DNA from 4 places in the Desulfobaculum bizertense DSM 18034 genome. Region 2 is predicted to be linked to each of the others. Evidence: predicted binding sites of a transcription regulator. Region 2 holds the regulator's gene; each other region holds the start of a gene.
The links. The regulator sigma-54, encoded in region 2, starts transcription at its own class of promoters, with help from an activator protein. The targets are predictions, from matches to a motif close to CTGGCACGGNNNNTGCTT.
Positions count from the first base shown of each region.

Region 1: a site for sigma-54 is predicted at 3,048-3,065, ahead of B5D23_RS13210 (ammonium transporter). Genes of this name have one in related genera too.
Region 3: a site for sigma-54 is predicted at 2,151-2,168, ahead of flgB (flagellar basal body rod protein FlgB). Genes of this name have one in related genera too.
Region 4: a site for sigma-54 is predicted at 2,230-2,247, ahead of B5D23_RS01190 (VgrG-related protein). Genes of this name have one in related genera too.

Region 1 is NZ_FUYA01000010.1:116,355-121,787, reverse strand. Features, by position in the region: gene pheA (prephenate dehydratase) at 1-282, opposite strand, end outside; gene B5D23_RS13225 (3-dehydroquinate synthase II family protein) at 287-1,261, opposite strand; gene B5D23_RS13220 (2-amino-3,7-dideoxy-D-threo-hept-6-ulosonate synthase) at 1,289-2,095, opposite strand; gene B5D23_RS13215 (hypothetical protein) at 2,683-2,874, opposite strand; gene B5D23_RS13210 (ammonium transporter) at 3,141-4,517, shown strand; gene B5D23_RS13205 (P-II family nitrogen regulator) at 4,532-4,900, shown strand.
Region 2 is NZ_FUYA01000004.1:238,585-244,017, forward strand. Features, by position in the region: gene B5D23_RS07775 (PTS sugar transporter subunit IIB) at 1-426, opposite strand, end outside; gene B5D23_RS07780 (PTS sugar transporter subunit IIA) at 431-856, opposite strand; gene rapZ (RNase adapter RapZ) at 913-1,803, opposite strand; gene B5D23_RS07790 (PTS sugar transporter subunit IIA) at 1,806-2,252, opposite strand; gene hpf (ribosome hibernation-promoting factor, HPF/YfiA family) at 2,252-2,791, opposite strand; gene rpoN (RNA polymerase factor sigma-54) at 2,881-4,335, opposite strand; gene lptB (LPS export ABC transporter ATP-binding protein) at 4,547-5,269, opposite strand; gene B5D23_RS07810 (LptA/OstA family protein) at 5,271-5,433, opposite strand, start outside.
Region 3 is NZ_FUYA01000010.1:13,891-19,323, forward strand. Features, by position in the region: gene hflX (GTPase HflX) at 1-304, opposite strand, end outside; gene B5D23_RS12720 (IMP cyclohydrolase) at 554-1,153, opposite strand; gene B5D23_RS12725 (tetratricopeptide repeat protein) at 1,376-1,927, opposite strand; gene flgB (flagellar basal body rod protein FlgB) at 2,257-2,667, shown strand; gene flgC (flagellar basal body rod protein FlgC) at 2,674-3,111, shown strand; gene fliE (flagellar hook-basal body complex protein FliE) at 3,299-3,580, shown strand; gene fliF (flagellar basal-body MS-ring/collar protein FliF) at 3,613-5,229, shown strand; gene fliG (flagellar motor switch protein FliG) at 5,229-5,433, shown strand, end outside.
Region 4 is NZ_FUYA01000001.1:251,946-257,378, reverse strand. Features, by position in the region: gene B5D23_RS01200 (insulinase family protein) at 1-16, opposite strand, end outside; gene B5D23_RS01195 (SDR family NAD(P)-dependent oxidoreductase) at 100-879, shown strand; gene B5D23_RS01190 (VgrG-related protein) at 965-2,167, opposite strand; gene B5D23_RS01185 (HD domain-containing protein) at 2,330-2,881, shown strand; gene B5D23_RS01180 (YhjD/YihY/BrkB family envelope integrity protein) at 2,917-4,263, shown strand; gene B5D23_RS01175 (cysteine-rich small domain-containing protein) at 4,263-4,550, shown strand; gene B5D23_RS01170 (radical SAM protein) at 4,675-5,433, shown strand, end outside.

The sequences.
Region 1 (5,433 bases), on a different contig from region 2:
CCGCTGGAGCTTGCGGCTGGAGGAAAAAATTTCTCGATAGATGGCCCTGAGGTGTTGCTCTGGCAAGACATCGGTCTGTACCAGAAGGCGCTCCATGACCTGCATTTCCCGCTTTGGCTTAAAGATGCAGTCTCCTGCGCCCTTTTTGGTCTCCCCCACTTCGAGGGAGCACTTGGCTCTGCGGTTCAGCAGAGCCACCAGCTCACGGTCAATGGTATCAATTTCTTTCCGCAAATCGCCCAAGCGTTCTTCGCCGGACCAGTCGCTGCGATCGTCTCCCATCGTCTTAGCCTTCCTTAATTTCTTCCTGGATGCGCATACCGAAGTGACGGCCAGCGGCATCCGTTCGAACGAGAATTTCATCACCGGGTTTCAGATCAACGACTGAAACCGGGCTGCCATCGGGCCGAACCATCCGAATTGTTTCTGCATTCTGCAAAAAAATACGGCCTTCAGCTCCCGAGGTGGTTTTCGCACTCACAAGCAGCATCGGCCGTACTTCAACTTTGACACGTCCAACTGTAGCAACAGAAGTTTTTCCTGACGCGTCAACGATCAGCACCTGACTGCCTGAGGAGAGTTCCTCAAGGTAATTTGTCTTGTCACCGGGCATCACGGCGTAGGCGTGAACGGCTCCGGCGTTGACCCTGAATGGTCGTGCGGCCACGTATTCGTTCTTTTCGGTTTCGGCATGAACAAGAGCAGTGAACGCGCTGGAGTTACCAACGAGCATGCCCTGTCCTGACTTGAGGAGGCTCAGGGTATCCACACAAACGCGGTGCCCCAGTCCTGCGGGTTCAACGGCAGTGACCTTTGCGGTCTCAAGGTCAAGAATACCCTGAGAGAGCTTGAGTTCTGCGACAATCGGCTTCAGGTCTGCTGCGGCCTTGGGGGTCACAACAATGAAATCCACGCCGCGCTCAAGAATGCCAGCAGCGAGAATAGCGCGATCATAGGAGTCGACTTCCACGCCAAGACCTTCGCCCTGTGCGAGGAGGTTTTCGACGGGAATAACTTCCCATCCTTCCCTGAGGATAACAGACCGTTTTTTTGCCAGGGCATCAGCAGCTTTTTTCTCATCGTCCTTTGCCTTGAGGCTAAAGAAAGAGAAGCTGTCTGTGGGAAACACATCAACCTTGGCAAGATGCTTGACTTTGTCCGTATCCTTGGCGTCGACGATCACGCCATCAACACCGGATTCCAGCGCGAGGGTGACGAAATGCTTATCAAAGGGGATTGCTGATACAAAAATCTTTTTCATTGTTTTGGTCCCAAGGCCTAGCCCTGTTTAGTCGAGGTGTTCGCCCATGTTTTCCATAGCCTGATCCAGATCCCAGCCCTGATGCACAATCCCGTTCAGGGTCTTGAGCAGCAGAGAGACATTGGGGTGCTGGAAGACGTTACGGCCGATGGAAAGGCCAGCGCCGCCAGCCTGCACGCTGTCGTGGACCATGCTGAGCAGGTCGCGGGTGTTGTCCAGCTTTGGACCACCGGCAATCACGACAGGAATACAGCAGGATTCGACAACTTTTGCAAAACTGTCAATATCGCCAGTGTACGCGACTTTGACGACATCAGCGCCGAGTTCCATGCCAACGCGTGCACAGTGCTGTACTACAGTGGGGTCGTACTCGTTTTCGATTTTGGGTCCGCGGGCGTAGAGCATTGCCATAAGCGGCAGGCCCCAGTCGGCGGCTTTGCTCGCAACTTCGCCAAGTGCGCCAAGCATTTGGCCTTCGCACTCATCGCCAAGGTTCACGTGGACAGACACACCGTCTGCACCGAGACGAAGCGCGTCTTCCACGGTACCGACCAAGGTTTTTGCATTTGGGGTCGGGCTAAGCGAGGTGCTGGCAGAAAGGTGAACAATCAGGCCGAGGTCGCGACCAGCACCGCGGTGCGTGCAGCGGGCAAGGCCTTTGTGCATAAGCACAGCATTTGCGCCACCTTCTGCGATCTGGTTGACCGTCCCCTTGAGGTCAACGAGTCCGTAAATCGGGCCGACAGTCACACCGTGGTCCATGGGAACGATGATAGTCCGGCCGGTATTCCGGTTGAAAATTCTTTCTGAGCGAATGGTTTTGCCAAGCATCATTTTTTTGGTCTCCCTAAGTTTTCCATCGGCAGGATACCAGCCACAGCCCAAAAAAGATAAAAAAAAGGGCCGCAAGCGTGATACCTGCGGCCCAATGGAATATCTGGTTGTGTAAGCGTTACAGAACCTTCACCCTTTGACCACAGGTGCCCATAAAGTACATAAAGTACAGCCAGAAATACATCAGGCTGAACATAGTAAAACGGGTGGTGTGGGTAAGGGTGTTAATCTTCTGCATGGCAATGCAGTTACGCTGACTCGGAGAGTCCTGTCAAGCGCTTTTCTGAATAAAGGTCCATACGCCAGCATTTTTTTGAATCGCCCATTACAAGTAATAATAGAGCGATTTCATGACAGCCTGACTAATGAAGATAAGAAGGACTGCAAATCAGCATTGGTCCACCATCACAACGTCACAAAACAGAACCCCTGCGATCTTTTTTTCACCCACCGGATTCATATTGCAGAGAGAACAGGCCAATATTTTGGCTTTTGGCCGCACACTACAGCCATTATAATGGGGAATGCTCCAGTGCTCTTCCGGGAAGATTTTCTTTAAGTGGCTCCACGCCTCTCTTCATGCGTATTCACATTAATGTCAATTTATGAAGAGCTTTTTCATACGAAGCATCTTTCGGCACATTTTTTCTCATTTTATTTTTGAAGCGCACAAGGGAGCGTCCCTGGCAAGCAAAATCACCTGTAAATAAAGGCTTGAATGGAATTTTTATCAGGGAAACGAACACGGCATAAACAGGAGTGAACGGATTCAGCAGCATGCTCACCTCTCCGTCCCACCACTCTTTTTATTTTCTTAATTTCACAATTATGTCCATTTATGCATGTTTTAATTTATCACTTTTTGTAAAAATATCACTTTTAAATCTCCGTTTCCTCCACCAAAAAACAACACCCTCCACGCATCTCCCACCTTTTCAGCACCTTATATCTTTTGGCACAATCACTGCTCTATTCCTCCCAGATTCCGCAACACGCACTTTACTGCGTCGCATTTTTTTCATTGCGCACGAGGAGGTTTCGCACAATGTCTTTCAAATTTTACTTTTCCTGGTCAGGCGCCCTGAGACTCTGTCTCTCCGCCCTCAGCATCGTCGCCGCGTCGCCGCTGCTCGCTCTCGCAGCAGATGACGCCCCTATGCTCTCGCAGGCAAACGCTAACATCCTGTGGACCTTGCTCGCCGCTATCCTTGTTATGTTTATGCAGGCTGGATTTACGCTCGTCGAAACAGGCTTCACCCGCGCAAAAAACGCCGGGAACATCATCATGAAGAACCTGCTCGACTTCTCCGCTGGCTCCGTCGCCTTCTTCCTCTTTGGCTTTGCCCTCATGTTCGGCAACTCCATTGGCGGCTTCATCGGCTTGAGCGGCTTCGCCCTCAGCGACATCACTCCCACGTCCCCCGACGCCATGTGGACCCTCACCTTCTGGTTCTTCCAGAGTGTCTTTGCAGCGACCTCCGCCACCATCGTTTCTGGCGCCGTTGCTGAACGGACTAAATTTAACGCCTACATCATTATCAGCCTCCTCGTTACTGGTCTCATCTATCCCGTTTTCGGCCACTGGGCATGGGGCGGACTTTGGGGCGGCTCCGGCGGCTGGCTCGAATCCCTCGGATTCATCGACTTCGCAGGCTCCACCGTCGTTCACTCCGTTGGCGGATGGGTCGCCCTTGCTGGCGCTATCGCCGTCGGACCCCGCATCGGCAAATACTCCGATGACGGCGAAGCTCACGCCATCCCCGGCCACAATCTCCCCCTCGGCGCCCTCGGTGTCTTCATTCTCTGGTTTGGCTGGTTCGGCTTTAACCCCGGCTCCACCACAACCGCCGACGGAACCATTGGCTACATTGCCGTGAACACCTCCCTCGGTGGCGCTGCCGGCGCCCTTGGCGCCATGATCTTCGCCTGGAAAAAGTTCGGAACGCCCGACACATCCATGACGCTTAACGGCGTTCTCGCTGGCCTCGTCGCCGTCACTGCCGGATGTTACGAGTTCTCTCCCCTCGGCTCACTTGTCACTGGATTCCTCGCCGGTATCCTTGTCGTTATCTCCATCGTCGTCATCGACACCAAGCTTCGCATTGACGACCCCGTCGGCGCTGTCTCTGTCCATGGAGTCTGCGGCGCCTTCGGTACCCTCATGGTCGGTCTCCTTGCCGCCCCCGGGTATGGCAACGCCGTCGGGCTTCTCTACGGTGGCGGGCTCTCCGTCCTCGGCATTCAGGCTATCGGCGTTCTCGCTGCCTTCGCCTGGGCCTTCGGCATGGGCACCATCGCCTTCAGCTTTGTCAAAACCTTCTTCGGCCTGCGCGTCCACCCCGTCGAAGAGGTCAAAGGACTCGACGCCGCTGAACATGGCTCAGAAGCATACAACGGCTTCCAGATCTTCACGACTGAATAACCGAGGAGTACCCAATGAAACTTATCATCGCCTACATTCGGCCAGAGCGCCTCAATGATGTAAAACAGGCCCTGTTTGCTAAAAATATCTTCAGCATGACTGTTACCAACGTCCTCGGCTCCGGCCGCCAGAAAGGTTTTCACGAAACCTATCGCGGACTCCCCGTCGAAGTGAACCTCCTCAAAAAGGTCCGCCTCGAAATCGGCGTTAACGACGAATTCGAAGAAGCCGCACTCGACGCTATCTCAGACGGCGCCCGCACCGGCGCCGAAGGCGACGGCGTTATCTTCGTCCTCGACATCGCACGCTCGCTTCGCGTTCGCACCGGTGAAACCGACATCGACGCCGTTGCCGCTACTCGATCTTCCGCTGAAAACAACTAAAGCGGGCAGGTGGGGGGGGGTACGAGACTCCGTCTCGTGCTCTGCAAGGGGCGCCGGGCGGGCGGGGTGATTGGGACGCTGTCCCAAGCCCTGCAAGGGGCGCTGCCCCTTGACCCCGCCCAAGGACGAGGCCCTTGGGAATCCCAAGTTCGCCCGAAATAAAAGGGGGCCGAAATGTGATGAGAGCTACGCTCTCCTCTCCATTTCGGCCCCTTTTTTTCGGCCTAGTGGGCATTTCCCGAACGCGTGTTCTTTTACCTTTTTTCTGCCGCACTTATTTTCTTTTTGAACGCAAGCGTTCAAAAAGAAAATGGTGGCAACACACGGGAAAGAGAAAGAAGCTCTCGACGTTATTTTCATCAAGTTTGAATTCCATTCACGCGAAGCGTGGATGGAATTCAAACTCGCTGAGGATACGTAAGGGAATCATTCCCTTACGCGGGGGTTTGGGGGCTGGCCCCCAATTTTCTCCCACCATAACGCCCATTGACAACGTGGCTGAATTCTTTTTGATTGAGTCGGGAAGAAAGATA
Region 2 (5,433 bases):
AAAATCCAGTTCAACACCAGAAGACGCAAAATATCCAAGACACTGACAGTCTTCATCGGAAAGAGCGACATGTGCGCAGAGCTGCTCTTTTCCCGGCCCATAGTGAAGATTCCCTAAATTAAGCGTTGCCATGCCTAACCCATGCTCATGCGCACGGCGGGCATCTTCACAGTTCGCGAAAAGAATAAGCGCATCAGGCTCAGCTTCTGTTCCAAAAAGCTCCCGAACAAGGTTCGGCAAGCCTTCCACGGCCACGAATCGAGTTTCGATACCATGAGGGATGGCAAGTCCCATAATTTCCTGACGTAGATCGTCAGACGCAAGCGCATCATTCGCCACAAGGAGCCAGCGACTCTTGGTGAAAGGGAGCCAAGTCTCAATAATCTGCCCATGAACAAGCCTGTTATCTACGCGCACCCAAAACATATATCTACCTTTTGGAAACTTTGCGCCGCAGGATCTCACCCGCAACGACAATGCCCTGACAGCCCGCCGCGGAGGCATCCGCAGCAAGCTCTTTCAGTTTCATGGATCGGGAACCAAGGACCTTGAGCAGCATGGGGAGATTCACGCCAGTAATGACCTCGAGAGGACGGGAGCCAAGCAGTGAGAGGCTCAGATTTGTCGGAGTTCCGCCGAACATGTCTGTCAGAATAACAACTCCAGAGCCTGTGTCCAAGCGGTCCACGGCCTTGTGGAGATTCTCCAAAATTTCATCCATGTCCTGAGAGACGTCAACACCGACAGTCTTACAGTACTCCTGAGGTCCGAGAATAACTTCAGCGGCCTTTAACAAATATTCGCCATAATCCGTGTGCGTTACAATAAGTACGCCGACGTTCCTGCTATTTTCCATGCTCACGCGTCCTGCCAGGCATTGTGCCGGAACACGTCCGGCTCAGTAAAGGTGCTTTATTCAAGGTCCAAATGTCTATGTTCTAGGAATACTGCATAATCCGAGTCTCGCAAAGAGTCAAAAATCGCCTCGGCAATGGCAACGGACCGATGTCGTCCACCAGTGCAGCCAATCGCGATAGTCAACCGATATCTCCCCTCTTCTGCATAGCGGGGAAGCACGTAATGCAAAAACTCAAGCTGCTTCTCAAGGTATTCCTTACCAACCTGTGATTTCAACACATAGTCGGCAACGGCCTTGTCCCGGCCGGTGTAGGGGCGAAGCGCCTCAACAAAGTACGGGTTAGGCAAAAAGCGGAGGTCAAAAACAAGGTCAGCGTCCGTTGGCACACCATGCTTAAACCCGAAGGTCACAAGGAAAATGCGCAAACCATACTGCTTGTCCTGCAAAAAATTCCATTTGTCCTGAAGCGTGCGCCGAAGGTCATGGATGGAATAATCCGAGGTGTCCACGGTAATTTCAGCCTGCTCTCGCAGAGGAACCAAAAGTTCGTGCTCTTTCTCAAGAGCGGCATCAAGGCTCAGCCCCTGCTCCAGGGGATGAGGACGGCGCGTCGCAGCATAGCGACGGCGCAAGACCTCTGGGGCGGCCTCAATAAAGACAACTTTTGGAGAAACGCCCTGCTCTGCAAGCTGCTGAACAGCATCGTCCCACTGCTCCTGAAACTGAGAGTGGCGAACATCAAGACCCAAGGTCAAACCTCGGTGAAACACCTCTTTCTGGCTACGAAAGAGAGCCACAAGCTGTGGAACAAGGTTCGGGGGCAGACCGTCAACAGTCACAAAACCAAGATCTTCAAAGACCTTGAGTGCTGTTGATTTTCCTGCTCCAGAAAGCCCCGTCAGGATAATCACTGGAAAGCTGTTGTCTTCCAAAACCTGCGTCATAATTACGCCTCGAAAAGCAAGGCTTTCAGCTCATCCTCAGAAGCACTGAGGAACTGCTGACGAAAGTCTTCTTCTTTAAGCATTCGGGAAATGTGGGCAAGAACTCGCAAATGAACTCCTGCAACTTTTTCTGGCGCCAATACAAGGAAGAAAATTTTACACGGCTCAAAGTCCAGCGCATCAAACTCAACTCCTTCTGCGGAGCGGCCGACCACAACAAGAACACTTTCAAGCTCGGCAATTTTCCCATGCGGAATGGCGATACCGTCGCCAATACCAGTTGTACCCAGCGCTTCCCGTTCGAGAAGCACATCCAGCACATGGGTTTCATCAAGTTCAGGCTGTACGGAATGTACCGCAGCCACAAGTTCGGCCAGAACCGCCTTTTTGGTTCTGGCCGAAAGTTCAGGTATAATCAGTTCTTTCGAAAGAAAGTCACCAAGCTTCATTAGTCCGTCCCAGGATCAATCAAACCGTAATTGCCGTCCTTGCGCCGATAAATCACATTCGGGCGCTCGGTCTCGGCATTCAGGAAGACAAGAAATTCAAACTGAAGGGAATCCAGCTGCATTGCAGCCTCCTCCACAGCCATTGGCTTTGGAGGATAGGAGTCCGTTTCCACAATAGTTGGCGGTTCGCTGTGAGCCGCATCGGCAAAACTCACCACATCCATACGGACGAGGCCTTCGCCTCGACGGTAGCGATCTTTGCTCTTTTCGCGCAGCTTCCGGACCTGAGCGTTCATCTTGTCTACGGCCAGATCAATGCTCTGATACATGTCCTCGGACTTCTCCGTGGCGCTGATATTCATGTTGTCGCCAGTCAGCGTTGCATCGACGATATGGCGAAATTTTTCGACTTCAAGAGTTATGTTCAGTTCGGCGTTAGCGGTCTTGTCAAACTTCAAGAGCTTTCCAAAACGCTTGTTTGCATACTTTCTCAGATGAGGGGAAGGTTCGAAGTTCTTAAACGTGAGGCTAATGTTCATACTAAACTCCTTGAAGAGCTATGAAGATTACAGCGTTAAAAACAGTGTACGAATATTCCTACAGAAAAGAAAGACCTCGCCTCAAACTCCTAGAAAATCTGTTTCCGTTTTGAAGAAGAGGCGATCCCAAGAGAGCTGCGGTATTTTGCTACAGTTCTCCGGGCAATATTAATCTCCAGACGCTCTTTAAGAATCTCTGCGATTTTTTCATCAGACAGAGGTTTCTTGGGATTTTCGTCGCCAATGAGGCTCTTGATCTGTGCTTTTACACTCTCAGAGCCAACCTGACTTCCATCATCAAGCCCCAGGGCACTGTTAAAGAAGAACTTCAGCTCAAACAGGCCATGCGGCGTTGAAACATATTTACTGGTCGTAATGCGGCTAATCGTCGATTCGTGCATGCCAATGTCATCAGCAACATCTTTCAGAATAAGCGGCTTCAGATGCGTCACGCCCTTCTCAAAGAATTCATGCTGGAAACGCAGAATACTTTCCATAACCTTATACAAGGTTCGCTGACGCTGATACAGGCTTTTCATCAGCCACTGCGCAGAGCGGAAACGCTCCTGAACGTATTCTTTGTTGCAGGCATTGCGATCACTATGAATTGTATCAAGGTAAAATTCATTTACCGTGAGCTGAGGCAATCCATCCTCATTCAGGACAATAATAAAATCATCCTCATATTCATAGACGTAAACATCAGGGCTAATATACTGCGTGTCCCCACTTCCGTAGGCAGCACCCGGCATAGGGTCCAGAGTCTTGAGAATGTCCAAATATTCCTTGAGTTCTTCAAGGCTAATCCGAAACTTTCTGGCAAGCGGCTTAAAGCGGCGCTTCTCGATATCTTCGAGGTGATCCTGAACAATGCCCAATAAGATTGGGTCATCATACTCATAGAATTCCAGCTGGACGAGCAGACACTCGCGCGGGTCACGCGCAGCAACCCCAACGGGGTCAAACTGCTGCATAAGTTTGAGGACGGGTTCCACGTCCTCAAACGCACAGTCTGCTTCCTGAGCAACGTCTTCCAGATCGGCCTTAAAATAGCCCTGAGAATCAAGATTCCCAATAATTGCTTCGCCAATCTGAATTTCTGCCTTGCTCAGGCTGGAGAGATGGAGCTGCCACTCAAGGTGGCTCGCGAGGGAGGGAGAAACAGACAGTCTGTTCTCAAAAGACATCCCCTCTTCAGGGATTTCGCTATCCCGCCCAGCAGACTGCCGGGCAGTGCTGGAAAATTCACCAAGGTAATTTTCCCAGTCGGCGTTTTGCATGGCGGCCTGGTCTGTAACCGAGTCTGCCATTGCTTCACTGTTTTCGGTATGCTCAGCCGTTGTTGCGTCCTGAGCTTCCTCTGCTTTTTCCTGACTGGGTTCGGGTTGAGCTTCATCAAGAAGTGGATTTTCCAAAAGCTCTTTTTGAACCATATCGACAAGCTCAAAACGAGAGAGCTGCAGCAGTTTGATTGCCTGCTGAAGCTGAGGTGTCATCACCAGCTGCTGGGAGAGCTTGAGTTGTTGTCTGAGTTCCAATGCCATCGCTACTACATCTTTGCTGAGGAGGTGACAGGTACCTTTCCTCCAGGAACCTTCTCCTGAAGAAAAGAAAAGTTATTGAACAAAGCTCAAGAACTTGGTGCGGCAAGGGAATTCCCCAGCCGCACCTAAACCATGCCACATCCAGAACAAGCTTGCAACTCAGGATGGCAAGGATTTTGTATGGAAGGTAAAAATCAACGTATGCAAGGCATTAAAGAGAAAAGCCTTCGCCAAGGTAGACCCGCCGGGCGCGGGGATTGGCACAAATTTCTTCGGGAGTACCACTTAAAATTATCGAACCTTCATAGACAAGATAAGCCCTGTCGCATATTCTGAGGGTTTCCCGAACGTTATGGTCAGAGATCAGAACACCAATGCCTCGTTCTTTCAGAGAACGAACAATTCCCTGAATATCATCGACTGCAATGGGGTCAATACCTGCAAAAGGTTCGTCAAGCAGCATGAACTTGGGGTTCAGAATCAAGGCTCGGGCAATTTCAAGTCTGCGGCGCTCGCCACCAGACAGGTGCATTGCCTTCTGAGGACTCAAACGGGTAATGCCGAGTTCATCGAGCAAAGAATCTGCCCGCTTCTTCTGTTCGCTGCGCGAAAGCCCGCTCTGCTCCAAAATGATTTCCAAATTCTGGCGCACGCTCAATTTCTTAAACACAGAGCTTTCCTGCGGCAAATAGCTCATGCCCATGCGGGCGCGCTCATGCAGTGGAAGCGAGGTAATTTCCTCATCATCCAACCGCACAATCCCCTCATTCGGCTTGATAATACCCGCAAGCATATAAAAGGTTGTGGTTTTGCCCGCACCATTCGGGCCGAGCAGACCAACGACTTCGCCCTGTGAAACACTGACGGCAATATCCTGCACCACCCGGCGCTTGCCATAAATTTTGCACAGGTCTGTTGCAGAAAGAACCGACATGCTATTTTTTTCCTTCCTTGGGAGTAAAGAAAATGGCTTCGACCGGCTCGTTTCCGCCCACAACCTCGCTTCGGTTGTCCGTAAGCCACAGCTTGATGATTTTGCCCGCGATGCTGTTATCACCATCTTCGAGACGGGGCTTCACGGTCATCGTCACCAGGCTT
Region 3 (5,433 bases), on a different contig from region 2:
AGATGTCCACAGGGCCGCCCATGCGGTCAACCGTCAGCACGGTCATGGCATCCAGACGCAGGAAAACAAGGTCCATCAAGTCTTCCTGAGAGAGACCTTCTTTTGAAAGATGGGTGTGCAAAAGACGGAGGCCGCGAAGACGGCCTGTGCTACGGCGGGCAGAGGAAATATCCGGGATGTAAATACCACCGGGGTCACCAATGAGCACCATGTATGGCCGCCCCTGCCTGTCGATGAGCAGGGCGATCTGTCGGCCTATGCCCTGCGAGAGAATGGCAATCTCTCGGGCCTGATCGCTGGTCATGCCGCCCTCGTTGGGGTAGCGGCGCTGATAAAGACGTCCTATTGCCTTGAGCTGACTGGGTTTCAGCCCTTGCGTATTACCCTGAACTTTCGAAGCGATGGGAGTTCTCCTTCTGGTACGGTGTGTCTGGAATGTTTTGTATGTATAGGCTCTCCATAGCGGGGTGGCAATATGCAGGCCCGGCCTTTGGTACAAAAAAAACGGCACCCGAAGGTGCCGCCATCAAATGCAGTCACAGACCAAAACGCGTTATGCGTCGTGCTTTTCGAGGTAGTCAGCAATCATGCCGTCATACTGGTTTGTCTGACGGAAGGTTGCGGCTGCCATGTCCTTGCGCAGGGCAAGGGGAGCCTGCATGTCGTTTGCAGCAAGCTCTTTGGTGATGCGCTCGTAGTGCGCAGTACCGGGCACGACCAGAACGGAGTGGAAATTTTTGGCGCTCGCGCGCAGCATGCAGGGACCACCAATGTCGATCTGCTCAATGGCAGACTTGAGGTCCAGCTCTTTGGCTGCGGCGTCAGCAAAGTTGTAGAGATTGACGCAGACCAGATCAAAGGGCGCAAGGTCCAGATCCTTGAGGGTCTGCATGTGCTCTTTGTTGTCTTTGTCGGCCAGAATGCCTGCATGAATGTGCGGGTGCAGGGTCTTGACCCGGCCGTTCATGATTTCAGGAAAACCAGTCACATCGCTCACGGACTTGACGTCCAGACCAGCTTCCAAAAGCATCCGACGGGTTCCGCCCGTGGAAAACAGCTCAACGTCATTGTCTGCCAGAAAACGGGCAAATTCGACCAGCCCGCTTTTGTCAGTCACGCTCAGAATAGCGCGGCGAATACGTACGTGTTCCATTGTATCCTTGCTCCTAGGATCTTGTGTTTGGGTACGTTTGCGGAGTGCCAGAAAAGCGCGCAAAGGGCAAGCTGTTGGACTTTGTGGTCCCACAAAAAAGGCCCGGAGACGATACGGTGACCGTTCCGAGCCTTTTGGAGGGCAGTCTCAATACAGAAGCAGTCTGTATTTTCTGAGGACCAGCGTGTTTTGCGGTCCCTCAGAGCGCTGCAAGCATGTGCCCTAGAGCTGAGCGAGCAGCTCCTGAGCTGCAGTGTGCTCAGGATTGGCTGCGAGCAGGGTTTCCAGCTGGGCCTTGGCATCATTCTGACGCTCAAGGCAGCTCAGGCAGCCAGCCAGAGAGTAGCGAACGTCTTCGTTGTTAGGCTCGACGCTCAGGAAATTTTCGAGGAAGGGAACAACCTCTGCAACGCGGTCAAGGGCATGGCCCAGCTTGACGATCATAAGCGCGGCAATGATGTTGTGCGGGTTCAGCTCCAGCGCAGCAGAAAAGTGGGCAAATGCTTCGGCATTCTTGCCCTGCTGCACTTCAACAAGTCCCATGCCTGCAATGGGTTTGTCGCCTTTGTCGATGGCTGCTGCATGGCTGTACATTTCCAGAGCTGTGTCCAGGTCAGCCTGCTGGAACGCAATGGTTGCCAGGCCCATGTATGGAGCTGCATGGCTGTCATCAATGGCCTTGCCGTAGTATTCGCGAGCCTTATCAAGGTCGCCCATCTGCAGGTAGCATTCGCCAAGTTCTTTGTTGATTTCGTAATCAATCTGACTGCTCATGAGTTTTCCCTCCGAGGGAATTTTGAAGAGTTTGAGGCTTCGGTCCCGGAGCCTCTTTTTTTTGTGCCTGTGTTTTGGGGGCGGAAAGTTCCGCCTTGCTGCGAGGAAATTGCAAATCAGGTGCCAAGAGCACTGGCGCAAAAAGATATCCTTTTGACAGAGGCGGCTGGGGGTGTGGGCGGCAATGGAAAAATAAACAAAAGAAAACAAGCAGTTATCGTTTGTGGCACAAGGGTTGCTTTTCTCTTTGTGTTTTCCCGCTCTGGGGATGCGGGGCGAGTGGGGAAATGCCACAGCATTTGTGGCGGAAAATGCAGGAGGAATACGGAATGAAAAGCCTTTTTGAACCTCAGATTCACCTTACTGAGAAGGTGCTCAATCTCCGTCTCATGCGTCAAAATGTCGTCATGAGCAATCTCGCCAACATTTCGACACCGAACTATCGACCCCGTCGTCTGGAATTTGAAAAAGATCTCCAGACCGCTTTGGATCTCGAAACGCGTGGCAAACTGAGCAAGACCGAAGGCCAGAGCATGTCGCATGATTTTGACGCGACTGGTTTTGGCCCGCGCCTGACAGAGAACATTAAGCCGCGGACGATTCCCGGCGAGGACAATGTGGACCTCGACAAGGAAATGTCCGCAATGGCGAAAAATACCCTGATGTACAACGCATTGACCACCGTCATCAAAAAGAATTTTGACGGGATTGATTCGGTTATTACCGAGGGAGGCCGCTAAGCCATGATGGATTTCATGACTGCGCTCGATATTGCTGCTTCTGGCATGTCTACTGAGCGGACAAACCTGAACGTTGTGTCGATGAACCTTGCAAATGCCAAGACGACTCGCACGCCAGAGGGCGGAGCCTACCGCCGCAAGACCGTTGTTCGCGCTGCGACTGATGTTGATTCACCATTTTCTGCTGTGATGCAGGACAGCCTGTCCCGCGAGCTGAAAGGAAGCCGGGTTTTGGGCATTGCCGAAGACAGCCGCCCGTTCAAGCGGGTTCTGGAGCCGGGACACCCAGATGCAGATGAGCAGGGCTATGTGAATTATCCAGACATCAACGTGGTGGAAGAGATGACGCAGATGCTGACCTCCACCCGGTCCTATGAAGCGGAAGTCGCATCCGTGGAAAACATCAAGGGCATGTTTACCCGTGCTCTGGATATCGGGAAATAATCGGTAGAGCACCAAGGAGTGAAGAGAAATGGTCAATATTCGTAACGTCGCACTGAGTGCATATCGTTCTGCCCTTGCTGATGGTACCAGCGGTGGATTCAGCAAGACTCAGTCCCTGAAAAAGATCGAAAAGCCGGGCAAAAGTGATTTTGCTCAGGCTGTTGATAGTGAAATCCGCAGGCAGCGTATGGATGATCCCATTAGCGCCTCCAGAGCACAGGAAATTGCCGCCCAGTACATGAAAGTGGAAAAGCCACTTTCGGAAACCGTGACGGATTCTCTGAAAAAGGTGAATGACCTTCAGACAGAGAAAAACATGATGATTGAAGAGTTTGCATCCGGCCGTACCCAGAACGTGCATGAGCTGATGATTAGCCTCCAGAAAGCTGGTCTCGCCATGCGTATGACATCTGCGGTGCGCAATAAAGTGATGCAGGCGTATCGTGAACTGGCCCAGATGCAGTTCTAGTCCTGACCTGATAACTCTTACGGAGCCTTACCATGCCTCCCTTTCTGAATCAGACGTTTGACAAACTTCAGTCCTACTGGGGCAAGACGACCATGTCCCAGCGAGTGCTGATTGCCGGACTCGCTGCAACAGTTGTTGTCACATTTTTTATGCTTATTTTCTGGCTGAACAAGCCAGATTACCGGGTGCTGTATTCCCGCCTGTATCCTGAAGACGCCTCCACCGTCGTCACGATGCTCCAGAAAGAAGGCGTGAAGTACGAGCTTTCGGACAATGGCGGAACCATTAAGGTTCCTGCTGACAAGGTCTATGACCTGCGCCTCAAGGTTGCCGGAGAAGGCAAGGTGCATGGTCAGGGCATTGGCTTTGAAATTTTTGATGACGTGAAGGTCGGCCAGACTGACTTTGTACAGCGCATCAATTATCAGCGCGCCCTTCAGGGTGAGCTGGCCAGAACCATCAGTGAATTCCCGCAGGTTGAGCGCGCACGAGTCCACCTCGTCCTGCCGCACAAAAGTCTGTTTGTGGAAGAAAAAGCCTCCCCAACGGCTTCTGTGGTTCTGAAACTGCGACAGGGCGAAAAGCTCAAGCCAGAAGAAATGTCTGGCATCGTGAATCTGGTCTCCATGGCTGTTGAAGGTCTGGACCCCAATCACATCACTGTTGCAGATACCAAGGGCAATCTGGTCTACATCCCGGCAGAAAATGATGCGCAGGCATCAACGCAGCAGGAGCAGCGTCGAAATATTGAACATGCTCTTGAGTCCCGCATCGAGCAGATGCTGATGCCGCTGTATGGTCCGGGCCGCGTGATTGCCAAGGTCAACGCTGACCTCGACTTTAGCCGCAAGACCATTCACAAGCAGGAGTTTGACCCCTCCAGCGCCGTTGTTCGAAGCGAGCAGCGCAGTGAAGAAAGCCAGCAGGGTGATGCAAATCTCCAGTCTGGCAGCGGTGAACCGAATTTCCGTGGCGATGGTCCCGGTGATGCGATTTCCAAGCAGAACGCCACCCGCGAGACCAGAACCACGAACTATGAAATCAACAAGATTGAGCAGGAAATCATTGCTCCTGTGGGCGAACTTGACCGTCTGACCGTGGCTGTCATCGTTGATGGTGATTACACGCAGGTGATGGACGCTCAGGGCGAGCCAACCGGTGAGTTCACCTTTGTGGCCAAGAATGCCGCAGAGCTGGAACGCGTTCGGGCACTGGTTTCCAATGCTGTTGGTATTGATGACATTCGGGGTGACAGCCTTCAGGTGACCTGCATGTCCTTTGGTGGTCCAGAGCAGGAGATCAAGCCTAACCTCTCGCAGATCATCATGGAATACGTGCAGCGTCTCGGAAAGCCGTTCCTCAATGGTCTCCTGATTTTCCTCTTCCTCGTCCTTGTTGTCCGTCCTGTTGTGATGGCGCTCATTCGACCCAAGACCGAGGTCGAAGGTGTTGAGGGCGTGGCTGGCCTCCCGGAAGGTGATGCCCGTATCGCGCTGCTCGAAGCAGAGGAAGAAAATGAGGATCAGGACCTTGAAGCCATTCGAAAAATTGATGATATTCGTGCACATTCGCTCCAGCTTTCGGAGCAGAACATGGATTGTGCAATGGCGATTATCAATACCTGGCTTAAAGAGGAGGCAACAGCATAATGGCTGTCCTGACTGGTACACAAAAAACAGCAATTCTGATGCTTGCTCTTGGCGAGAAATTTACGTCTGACGTGTTTCAGCGTCTGGACCGGGCCGACATTGCCCGCATCTCCAAGGCGATGGTTGAGATGGAGACTATTCCCAAAGATCAGGTCGAAGAGGTCCTGCGGGAATATCACCACCAGCTTATCCTGAATTCCGAGA
Region 4 (5,433 bases), on a different contig from region 2:
TAAATCCATGTATCATGATGCTGTGTTCCTCCAGAAAGAGACTTTCTGTTGTGTGGGGTTAATTCAGCTTTTTTTCTTGGTAACGTCTACGAGGTGTACATGAGCTTTATCACAAATAAAACTGTTGTCCTTACGGGAGCCTCGTCTGGTGTTGGGCAGGCGCTGGCACTCCAGCTTGCCGAAGCTGGCGCCCATCTTCTGCTAAGTGGACGCTCTCGTCAAAAACTTGCGCAGACTTTACGCCTTTGCAACAAAAAAAGTGCAGAAGCTCAGTATGATGCACATCACAGCACAGTTGCCGGGTCTCTTGCCTGCGTCGACACAGCCTACCGCATTGGCCGACTGGCTCGCGAGCGAGGCAACCTTGGCGGCTTTATTCACTGTGCCGGGTATCTCGCCCCCGGCCCTGCAATCTGGGAAATTTCTCCCCGGGAATTTGGGCAGGTCATGGATGCCAGCCTCACTGGTGCGTGGCAGCTTATCCGCTTCCTTGTTCCCCTGCTGCTCGATAGAGATAGCACATTTGCAGCGTTTGTGGGGTCTGGCTCAGCAGAAATTGTTCAGCCGGGAATAGCGGCCTACTGCGTGGCAAAGGCAGGAGAGGAGCACCTCGCCAGACAGCTGGCAGGAGAAGCACCAAACATTATCAGCTTTGTGTACCGCCCCGGCATTGTCGACACCCCCATGCAGGCAGAAGCACGCAGTAGTACGGGACTCAAGGCAGACGAACTGCGCCCGGTCTTTGGTGGCTGGAAAGACAAAGGCCAGCTTATCAGTGCCGAAGACTCCGCGCGCGGGCTTATGCAGCTCCTCAATGCTCTTCGCCCAGAAATGAGCGGCAAGACCTTTGACGTTCGCTCTCTTCCTGATTTTTCATAACGCAGAAAAATAAAAGACGTGCAGCACGGACTTCCATACTGCACGTCTTTTACTGCCCTTTGCGGCAGTACGCTGTGGCTGCTGTTTAGGCCAGCGAACTATCTCCAAGCATATTCAGGGCAAGTTCCATCTCACGGCTGAAACGGTCCTGCACAGCGGCCTGCACACGCGGCGTGCTGGAGCTGAACTGCTTGCCACGGGTCTTGTAAATTTCCTTAATAAGCGACATGTCAAAATTCCCTGCGGATGCGCCCTTTATGGCATCCAGCGCCTCAGCAAAAATCCGTACGGAGCCAGAAGCTCCATGCTGCACGGCTGTGCTCCACAAGACCTGACCCAAAACGCCCCCCTCAGAGCGAAGATCAATGCCTGTCAGAGCTGCAAGCTTTTCTGCGGCTGGCATAAAGTGCGTCTGCCTGATGAATTCATGCTGCAAGTCAGAAAAATGCTGACCGTCGGCCTTGGCAATGCGTCGCCACACAGACGGCACTGGACCATACTTTGAACCGGTGTTGGCCCGGCCCGCTGCTCGCAGATCAGACGCCCATTCTGGCTCTCGATCAGAGAGGAACGTCAAAAAGCTGTCAAAAGTCCCAGCACGTGATGAAATTTGATACAGGCCATAGGACGTGCCGCCGTGACGATCGTAGCCAATCACACCGGGGTCACCATTGGACTCAAAACGGGCAGCAAGAAGTCCTGCCAAATCAGCGGCTTCTTTACTCCCAAAGCTCTTTTCAGCCAGAGTCTGCTCTGCGGCGTCGCGCAATGGTGAAGCTGTTGAGGATGCTACAGGCGGTGCCATTTCAGAAGAATCCTGTTCCACAGAATCCACTGTTTTCGCATCCCTGCTCTGCTGCATCTGCTCCTGTGACAGATTTTTGTCTGTCGCATGGGCGCCCTCAAGGGCACTTAGCATTGTGGCCAAAGTCTGCGCGCCCGCAGGCATACCGCCAATCATGCCACCCAAAAGGTCCGTAGGCTCATGCTCGCTTTTTTCACCAAGCAGGCTGTCCATCAGCATAGAGGCATCACTCAGGCGAGCCAGTTCCTGTGCTGTGTGCCCAGAAACATGATCCGCACTGTCGCCATCCATTGTGTTCAAAAACTGACCACCCAGCATCAACTGCGCCTGAATGCTCGAATAGGTGGACGCATCCCCACCTAAAATATTTCGCAAAAGCCCAGCAAACGCGCCACCAGAGGCGTGTCGTGCCGCATACTGGCGAATTTCTGCCAAACGCTCCTGCGCTGTGAGCTGCTGTGATACTCCAGAAACTTTACTCATGCTCTCTCCTTCACGAAAGAAGCGTCAAAATTCCTGACGCTCCTCTCTCCCGCAGAGAGTTTGAGCAAAAACGGTGCCAGCGCAATTTTGTTCAAGACTTGATTTTTACATCAGGAGTATTAGCACTACTCTTGAATCAAAAAATATTGCAGGAGATTCCCAATGATTTCACGAGACGAAGCATATCAGATGGTTAAGGAAAGCAATCCCCCCAGCCTGCTGCATCACGCTGAGCAGACCGAAGCTGTCATGCGCGCTCTTGCTAAGCACTTCAACGAAGATGTTGAACTCTGGGGCATTACTGGTCTTTTGCATGACCTTGACTATCCGCAGACAAAAGATGAACTCAAAGCACACGGCGCCAAAAGCCGGGAAATGCTCGAAGGCAAGCTGCCGGAAGACGCACTTTATGCTATTGTTGCTCACAACAGCGAATATACAGAAGTGGACCCCAAGAGCCATTTTGACTACGCCTTGCGCGCAGGTGAAACGGTGACGGGTCTTATTACTGCTGCGGCACTGGTACGCCCCAACCGTATGGAAGGGATGAAGCCCAAGAGCCTCAAGAAAAAAATGAAAGACAAGTCCTTTGCTGCCAGCGTCGACCGCGACCGCATTCGCGAGTGTGACAAGCTGGACATGGAGCTTGCCGAGTTCCTGCAGCTCTCCATTGATGCCATTACTGGAGTTGCTGCTGAAACTGGCCTTGTGTAATCACCCGCAGGGCCACAGCCCACGGGGAAGCGTTTATGCTCAGGTTACGCCAGTACATGGATGACGATGACCAGAACAGTGAACGAAGTTTTGCAGAAATTCAGGTCGCACGTCTGGTGCGCTGGATATACATGGTTGGGCACGGGTTTATTGCAGACCAGTGCCTCCTGCGCGCCTCTGCACTGGCATACACAACAGTGCTTTCACTTGTTCCCCTGCTGGCTGTTGCCTTCTCTATTTCCAAGGGCTTTGGCTTTCAGGATTCCGACTTTATTCGCAGCATACTTTTGCGTGCGACCACCGGAAACCCTGAAATCGTCGATGCCATAGTTGGCTATATCAACAACACCAATGTCGCCACCCTCGGCGTCATTGGTGTTTCCTTTTTGCTCTTTACGGTCATTTCGCTTCTGGGAAACATTGAGGCCAGCTTTAACAGCATCTTTGGCATCAAGGCCCAGCGCAGCATCTGGCGCAAGTTTTCAGACTACCTCACAGTCGTCCTCATTTGCCCCCTGCTCATTCTGGTTGCCATCAGCGCCACGGCATCCGTCCAAAACACAGGCTTTATCCAAAATATCCTGAGCTATTCTGTTTTTAGCACACTCTACATCATCACACTCAAGGCCCTGCCTTTCATCACAACCTGGTTCGCCCTACTCTTTATCTATATTTTTATCCCCAATACACGGGTGCGCTTCTGGCCTGCATTTGGCGGGGCATTTATCGCAGGAACACTGTGGCAGGTCACCCAAGTCCTGTATATCAAGTATCAGGTCACAAGTTCAAATTATAATGCTATTTATGGAAGCTTTGCCCAGGTCCCACTCTTTCTTATCTGGCTCTTTATCAGCTGGGTCATTGTGCTTCTTGGTGCAGAAATTTGTTTTGCACTCCAGTTTAGCGAAACCTATTACAGTGAAGCGAGACTGAACGACTACAGCTTTGACGACAGACAGCAGCTTGCTGTGCTTATGCTGGCATTGCTCACTCATGTTTTTATGCAAGGGAAAGAGACGCCAGACAATGAGACCATTGCCCACAGAATTAATGCACCGGTGAAGCTGGTGAATGATGTCATGTACATGCTTGCGCAATCCCGAATTGTGCAAAAGATTGACCATCCGGGCAGTGAAGCGTTTAGCTTGGCTCGTCCGCCAGAAAAAGTTCGGATTGTTGACATTTTGCGTGCGCTTTCTCATTTTCGGGCCAAGAGCGGTCGGCAACCCATTGAAATGCATTCAAAGCTGCTCTCCCCCGTATTTAGCGGCCTGATACAGGCAGCATACGAAAGCAACTCCAACCTGACCCTGACGGAATTCGCCCAGAAATGTTCATTTAGCGATTTCTGTCAGGACAAAACCGAAGACACGCAACTATAATGAAACATTCATTCAAATTTTTCGCGAACAAGGACTGCCGGTATTATCCCTGTCACAAAACAGCAGACCCTGAGCATTTCAACTGCCTGTTCTGCTTCTGCCCGCTGTACTTTCTTGACGACTGCGGGGGGAACTACAAGATGACACGAGGAGTCAAGGATTGTACGGACTGTACACTCCCCCACGACAAAGGCGGCTATGCGCATGTTCTGAAACGCCTCAAGACCGAGTTCACCGAGATGCGAAAAAATGCAGCCGAGGCAGACAAGCCTGACGAATCTGCATAAAGCCTCTTCACATCATTGATGTTTCTGATACCATAGCGCAAACTTTATGCTTCAACGCGGTGCGTGTCCTGTCTGCACATGCAGGACACGGCCTTCTGCCACTTTTATCCTTTAGGGAGCGCTTATGGCCTTCAGCATTCAGGACACGCTCAAACAGTCTCACGATGCCGTTCCGTTTTCCAAGCAACAGATTACAGACATGCTGGCCCTTCCACCTGATTCCGTAGAGAGCTACGCAATCATGGCCGAAGCCAAACGCATTTCCAAAAGTCTGACTCAGGACCGGGCCGAAGTTCATGGCCAGTTTGCCATTAACCTGTCCCCCTGCCCCAAAAACTGCAAATTCTGTTCTTTCGCAGTCTGCAACGGGATTTTCAAAAAAGCGTCACAGCTTTCTCCAGAAGAGGTGGTAGAACATGCCACCATGCTGGAATCACAGGGTGTTAATGCCATTTACATCATGGCGACAGCCAATTATCCTTTTGGCAAATTCTGTGAAGCAGTGCAGGAAACCAGAGCACAGCTCAAGCCAGAAACCATGCTCATTGGCAATGTTTCTGACCAGGAACTTGATGGCGCACAAAAGCTGGCAGACGCTGGCCTCAATGGTGTGTATCACGCCCTGCGCCTGCGCGAAGGCATCGACACCGGACTCCAGCCCGAAGCCCGCAAAAACAGCATCCGCTCTTTCAAGGATGCAGGGCTTGTTGTTGGCACCTGCGTCGAACCAGTCGGCCCAGAACACAGCAACGAAGAGCTTGCAGAAATGATTCTGTTCACCGCAAGCTTTGACCCTGCCTTTAGCGGTGCGGCACGCCGTATCGAAGTTCCCGGAACCGAAATTGCGGCCCGGGGCATGATTTCCGAACTCCGCATGGCTCAA